DNA from 2 places in the Micromonospora sp. CNZ297 genome. Region 1 is predicted to be linked to the other one. Evidence: riboswitches for the same ligand, from Rfam matches in the RefSeq annotation. Region 1 holds a riboswitch; the other holds the start of a gene.
What was found. Region 1 has a riboswitch for glycine ahead of gcvT (glycine cleavage system aminomethyltransferase GcvT). Riboswitches for the same ligand answer to the same signal wherever they lie in the genome.

Region 1 (3,409 bases):
GCCGTGCGGTACATGATGCAGTCCCATCGGCCGGACATGACGACAGTGCTCGGATACTACCGATCGGGGGCATTCAACGCCGCCCGCACGTACCTCACCAGCACCATCGGCTCACGCTACGACGCCGACTTCGACGCCTGGCTGACGCGCTGCGCGGCAGGGGATTGCGGCGGGAGCACCACGCCGCCCCCGACCAACCAGCCGCCGTCCGCCTCGTTCACCGTGGCGACCAGTGGGCTCACCGCCACCTTCACCGACCGGTCCTCGGACGCCGACGGCAGCATCGCCTCCCGGCAGTGGGCCTTCGGGGACGGGAGCACCTCGTCGGCCGTCAACCCCAGCAAGACCTACGCTGCGGCCGGCACCTACACCGTCTCGCTGACGGTCACCGACAACCAGGGGGCGACCGCGAGATCGTCCCAGACGATCTCGGTCACGACGGGTGGCGGCACCACCGTGCCGGAATGCAGCGGCACTGACACGCGTACCCTCGACCGCAACTGCCAGCGCAGTGGACGCTCCGCGACCGCGGGCAACTACGACTACCTGTACATCTACCTGCCCGCCGGCGTCAGCACCCTCACCATTGCCGTGGCCGGCGGCACGGGCAACTGCGATCTCTACTACAGTCCGTCGAGCTGGGCCACCACCAGCAACGCCACCCGCTCCTCCGCCGGGGCCGGCAACACCGAGTCGCTGGCCATCCCCAGCCCGGCCGCCGGCTACCACTACATCAGCCTCTACGGGAAGACCGCCTGCTCTGGCACCACGGTGAGCACGCGCTACTGAACCACATGTGATGGGTATGAGTTCGCCGCCCGGCGGGAGTTGCCGGGCGGCGCGCCCGCCTGGCCTGTGGCCGCCGCGCCGCCTGCGGCCGCGTGCATAATCTCGGTCATGGGCATCGATGTGCGCCACCTGCGGGCGATCAGTGCCATCGCCGAGGCCGGAAGCGTGACCGGCGCCGCCGCCCGCCTGGGCCTGTCACAGCCCGCGCTGACGGCCCAGGTGCATCGGATCGAGAAGACGGTCGGTGGGCCGCTGTTCGTCCGAAGCCGTACCGGTATGCAACCGACCGAACTCGGCAAGCAGGTGCTCCAGCGCGCCCGCGTCGTGCTGGCCGAGGTCGACGCGCTCGTCGAGGACTTCGGCGACCGGCACCCTATTCCAGGTTTGCTCCGACTCGGCACCGTCCACATCGCCTGCGCGGGCAGCCTCGTACGCCACGTCGCGGAAGCGTTCCCGGATCCGGAGATCGCGCTGCAGATAGAGCCGTCCTCGCGACTGTTGGTGGAGGCGCTCACCCGAGGCCAGTTGGATGCCGCGTTGCTGGGCATCCTTGAGGGCTTCGAGCTGCCGATCGGTCCCACGCTCACCAGCCGGCCACTGATCCCCCGTTACCCGATCTTCGTCGCCATGTCCGCCTCCCACCCGCAGTCCCACCACGAGCAGGTGCGGCTGGCCGACCTGAGAAACGAATCGTGGGTGTGTCCGCCGGGGCCGGACGACGGCTCACTCGCCTCGCTGCGACGGGCCTGCCGCGCCGCAGGTTTCGAGCCGAAGATCCGGTACGAAGCGCCGAGTGGCGCCGCGCACCCACTGGTGGCCGCCGGAGACGGTGTCCGGCTGGTCGACCCGACCTGGGCCCCGGCCGCCGGGACTCGGGTGCTGCCGCTGCGCGGGGAGCCGCAGTTGCTGGCCAGGCTGATGGTCGTCTGGCGGCGCGATGCGCTGACCTCTGCACAGAGCAGCGCTTTGTTCCAGGCCATCACCCGGGCCTACCTGGATCACGTCAACGACAACGCTGCCTTCGCCCGATGGTGGCGGGCCAATCCCCACGCCCATCCCGCAGCGTCGTAGCGATCCGACGGCGATATATAGGCATCAGCTATGGGCAGGATGATGTTGACGCGGTATGTGCCGTCACCTAACCTGCGAATGGCCCACAACTACATAGACACCATTCGAACCTGCACGGGAGAGACTCCGTTCATTCGGAGCGCCGAAGGAGCAAACTCCCAAGAAACTCTCAGGCCCCATTACCGTGCAGGCGAGGTGACTCTGGAAAGCAGACGACCGTCGTCTCACCCACGGTGCAAGCCGCTGACGCAGCGGTGAAGCTCTCAGGTCAATGACAGAGCGGGAGGCAACCGACCGTTCGACGCCGCGTGCGTCGGGACGAGGAGCGCCCCCGTGCACCAGGACCCTGCGGCTCTGCTCCGCTCACCTCTGCATGCATCACATATAGGACACGGAGCTCGATTCACCGACTTCAGCGGCTGGCGGATGCCCCTTCGCTACGGAAGCGAGCTCGCTGAGCACCGCGCCGTACGCGAACAGGCCGGCCTCTTCGACCTCAGCCACATGGGGCAGCTCGAGGTATCGGGGCCGGAGGCCCCGACAGCACTGAACTACGCTCTGGTCGGGCACCTGTCTGCCGTACCGATCGGTGGCGCGCGCTACACCATGCTCTGCGACGCCGCCGGCGGGGTGCTGGACGACCTCGTTGCCTATCGCCTCGCATCGAACCGGTACCTGCTGGTCGTCAACGCCATCAACACACGCGTCGTACATGCGGCCATCAGGACCCGTTGTGCGGACTACGCGGCCTGGGCCGCCGACCGCACGAACGAGCGGGCGATCATCGCGGTGCAGGGGCCGCGCGCCGCCCCCATCGTGGAAGCCCTGACCGGTACGGGACTCACCCGGCTCCGCTACTACACCGCAGCGCTACTGGACATCGACGGTCGTCCAGCCGTCGTCGCTCGTACCGGCTACACCGGCGAAGACGGCTTCGAACTGCTCGTACACGCCGAAGACGCGGTGCGCACGTGGGAAGCAGCGCTTGTGGCCGGTCGGCGTCACGGCTTGACGCCCACAGGGCTGGCGTGCCGCGACACCCTCCGCATCGAGGCTGGAATGCCGTTGTACGGCGCAGAGATCGGCCGTGACGTCACCCCGTTCGATGCCGGGCTGGGGCGGGTGGTGTCCTTCGTCAAACCAGGCGACTTCGTCGGACGAGCCGCGCTGGCCGAGGCCCACAAGAGCGGCGTTACCCGTCGGCTCGTCGGCCTCGTCGCGTCCGGGCAGAGAATTCCCCGAGCGGGCCAGCAGGTGGTGACGCTGACCGACGACGGCCATGGTGCTGATCCGGTCGGCCTCATCACAAGCGGCACCCCTTCACCCACATTCAAACGGCCGATCGCGATGGCCAGCATCCGTGCCGGCACCAGCGACAGCATCCGGCTGGCCGTGCAGATCAGGGGGACCACCGAGCCGGTCGAGATCGTCCCTCTTCCGTTCTACCGTCGTCCGCGGTGATCCGCGGCCATTCCTTGCGAGGGTTCAGCGTCATGAACGTACCGGAACACCTGAAGTACAGCCTCAACCACGAGTGGGTCAACGACTC
Region 2 (3,409 bases), on a different contig from region 1:
CGGCTTGGCGAACCCGACCAGCGCGTTGAGGTTCGCGCCGTCGACGTACACCTGACCGCCGGCGTCGTGGACCTTCGCGCACAGCTGGGCGATGCCGGTCTCGTACACGCCGTGCGTCGACGGGTACGTCACCATGATCGCGGCGAGCGCGTCCCGGTGCTTGTCGATCTTCGCGTCGAGGTCGACCAGGTCGACGTTGCCGTCGGCGTCGCAGCCGACCACCACGACCCGCATGCCGGCCATCACGGCGGACGCGGCGTTCGTGCCGTGCGCCGACGACGGGATCAGGCACACGTCGCGGTGGCCCTCGCCGCGCTCCCGGTGGTAGCCGCGGATCGCCAGCAGCCCGGCCAGCTCACCCTGCGACCCGGCGTTCGGTTGCACGCTGACCGCGTCGTAGCCGGTCACCTCGGCCAGCCAGCCCTCCAGCTGCGCGATCAGCTCCCGGTACCCGGCGGTCTGCTCGTCCGGCGCGAACGGGTGCAGGTGCGCGAACTCCGGCCAGGTGATCGGTTCCATCTCGGTGGTGGCGTTGAGCTTCATCGTGCACGACCCCAGCGGGATCATGCCGCGGTCCAGCGCGTAGTCGAAGTCGGCCAGGCGGCGCAGGTAGCGCAGCATCGCCGTCTCCGAGTGGTGGCTGTGGAACACCGGGTGGGTGAGGAAGTCCGACGTGCGGGCCAGCCCGTCGGGCAGGGCCGCGTCGGTGTCGCCGTCGAACCCGTCGACGCCGAACGCCCCCCACACCGCCTGCAGGTGCGCGGGCGTGGTGGTCTCGTCGCAGGAGACGCCGACCCGGTCGGCGTCGACCAGCCGCAGGTTCACGTTGCGCGCCGCGGCGGCTGCGACCACCTCGGCGGCCCGGCCCGGCACGGTCGCGGTGACGGTGTCGAAGAACGCGACCTCCGCGACCTGCACGCCCCCGGCGCGCAGCCCGGCCGCGAGCCGCGCCGCCGCCTCGTGGGTACGCCGGGCGATGGCGCGCAGCCCGTCCGGGCCGTGATAGACGGCGTACATGCCGGCCATCACCGCGAGGAGCACCTGGGCGGTGCAGATGTTGCTGGTCGCCTTCTCCCGGCGGATGTGCTGCTCACGGGTCTGCAACGCCAGCCGGTACGCCGGGTTGCCGTCGGCGTCGCGGGACACCCCGACGAGGCGGCCGGGCAGCATCCGCTCCAGGCCTGAGCGCACCGCCAGGTAACCGGCGTGCGGCCCACCGAAGCCCATCGGTACGCCGAACCGCTGGGTGGTGCCGGCGGCGATGTCGGCGCCGATCTCGCCCGGCGGGCGCAGCAGCGTCAACGCCAGCAGATCCGCGGCGACCGTCACCAGCGCGCCCACGCCGTGCGCCGCGTCGACAAGCGCCCGGTGGTCGCGGACCGCGCCGGAGGCGCCCGGGTACTGCAGGTGCAGGCCGAAGAACTCCGCCGGCAGCTCGTCACGCTCGACGTCGACCACGCGCACCTCGATGCCGAGCGGCTCGGCGCGGCTGGCGATCACCGCGACGGTCTGCGGCAACGCGTCGGCGTCGACCACGTACACCGGGCTCTTGCTCTTGGACGCGCGGCGCGCGAGCGTCATCGCCTCGGCCGCGGCGGTGCCCTCGTCGAGCATCGAGGCGTTCGCGGTGGCCAGGGCGGTCAGGTCGGTGACCATGGTCTGGAAGTTCAGCAGCGCCTCCAGCCGGCCCTGGCTGATCTCCGGCTGGTACGGCGTGTACGCGGTGTACCAGGCGGGGTTCTCCAGCACGTTGCGGCGGATCACCGCCGGGGTGTGCGTGCCGTGGTAACCCAGGCCGATCATGGACACGGCGACGGTGTTGCGGGCGGCCAGGGCGCGCAGCTCGGCGACAGCCTCCCGCTCACTGGCCGGGGCGGGCAGGTCCAGGGTGCCGTGCCAGCGGATCACCTCGGGGATCGCGGCGTCCATCAGCTCGTCGACGGAGCCGTAACCGACGGTGTCCAGCATCCGGCGCTCGTCGTCGCGGCCGGGACCGATGTGCCGGTCGGCGAACTGCTCTGCGGTCATGCGCTGCGCTCCTTGGTGGGGCGAGGTCGACGGGTCGGCCTCCCCCTGAGTCGCGCTGACGCGCTCCACAGCGCCTGCCCACGTGGTCCTTTTGCCTGAGAGGTTCCGGGGAGAATCTGCCCCTTCGGCGCCGTCGGATCGACGGTCTCTCCCACGTGGGTGGTACCGGCACCCCCAACGCTACCAGCGGGCGTGTTTCCGGCTCATGTCCCGGGGGTTGATCACACCGGCGCCGGCGCCGCCGCCACCCGGTCGGCCAGCGCGCACAGCGTCGCGCCCAGCGGCGCGTCCAGGCGCAGCGCCGCGTACCCGTCGCCGCGGGTGACGCCCTGGTTGACGATCGCCACCGGGATGCCGTGGCGGGCCGCCCGCAGCACGAACCGCCGCCCCGACATCACCGTCAACGACGACCCGAGCACCAGCAGCGCCCGGGCCCGCTCGACGAGCGCGAAACAGTCCGCGACCCGCGGGGCGGGGACCGTCTCACCGAAGAACACCACGTCCGGTTTCAGCATGCCGGCGCCGCAGACCCCGCAGTCGACGGTGCGGAACCCGGTCACCGCGTCGTCGGGCAGGTCCACGTCGCCGTCGGGGTTGACACGCGCCACCCGCGCGTCGAAGCCCGGGTTCGCCTCCGACAGGCGCCGGTGCAGCTCGTCGCGGCCGGTGGCGTTACCGCAGTCCAGGCACGTCACCTCGTCGAGGCGGCCGTGCAGCTCGATCACGCCGGTGGCGCCGGCGGCGGTGTGCAGCCCGTCGACGTTCTGGGTGATGATCCCGCCGAGCAGCCCGGCGTCCTGCAGCCGGGCCACCGCCCGGTGCCCGTCGTTGGGCGCCGCCCGGGCGATGGTCTGCCAGCCCAGGTGGCTGCGCGCCCAGTACCGCCGCCGGGCCAGCGGATCCCGGGTGAACTCCTGGTACGTCATCGGGGTGTGCCGGCGCGCCGCGCCACTGGGCCCCCGGTAGTCCGGGATGCCCGACTCGGTGGACAGGCCCGCGCCGCTGAGCACCACCACGTCACCGGCGGCCACCAGCCGCGTCAACTCCTCGAACGCCTCACTCACCCGTCCATGCTCCCTCGCCGGACCCCGCACCTCCCACCCGTACGGCGGTCGCGCGGCGGGGTGCGGCCAGGCGGGCTAGGTTGAGCCCATGCGCGTCGTCATCGCCGGAGGGCACGGAAAGATCGCCAAACTGCTGGAGCGGGAACTGGCCGGACGCGGAGACACCGCGCTCGGACTGATCCGCAACCCCGACCACGCCGCCGCGCTGCGCGCCGCCGGCGCCGAACCCGTCGTGTGTGACCTGGAACACACCGACGTCGACACCCTCGCCGCCCACCTGGCCGGCGCCGACGCTGTCGTGTTCGCCGCCGGCGCCG

Region 2: it holds a riboswitch for glycine, as region 1 does, so the genes downstream of both, gcvP (aminomethyl-transferring glycine dehydrogenase) here and gcvT (glycine cleavage system aminomethyltransferase GcvT) in region 1, are expected to answer to the same signal.

Annotation. Positions count from the first base shown of each region.
Region 1 is NZ_VISU01000056.1:2,819-6,227, reverse strand. Features, by position in the region: gene FB454_RS34540 (collagenase) at 1-789, shown strand, start outside; gene FB454_RS34535 (LysR family transcriptional regulator) at 898-1,860, shown strand; glycine riboswitch at 1,966-2,055, shown strand; gene gcvT (glycine cleavage system aminomethyltransferase GcvT) at 2,194-3,321, shown strand; gene gcvH (glycine cleavage system protein GcvH) at 3,354-3,409, shown strand, end outside.
Region 2 is NZ_VISU01000013.1:28,557-31,965, forward strand. Features, by position in the region: gene gcvP (aminomethyl-transferring glycine dehydrogenase) at 1-2,028, opposite strand, end outside; glycine riboswitch at 2,102-2,192, opposite strand; gene FB454_RS21780 (NAD-dependent protein deacetylase) at 2,250-3,092, opposite strand; gene FB454_RS21785 (NAD(P)H-binding protein) at 3,181-3,409, shown strand, end outside.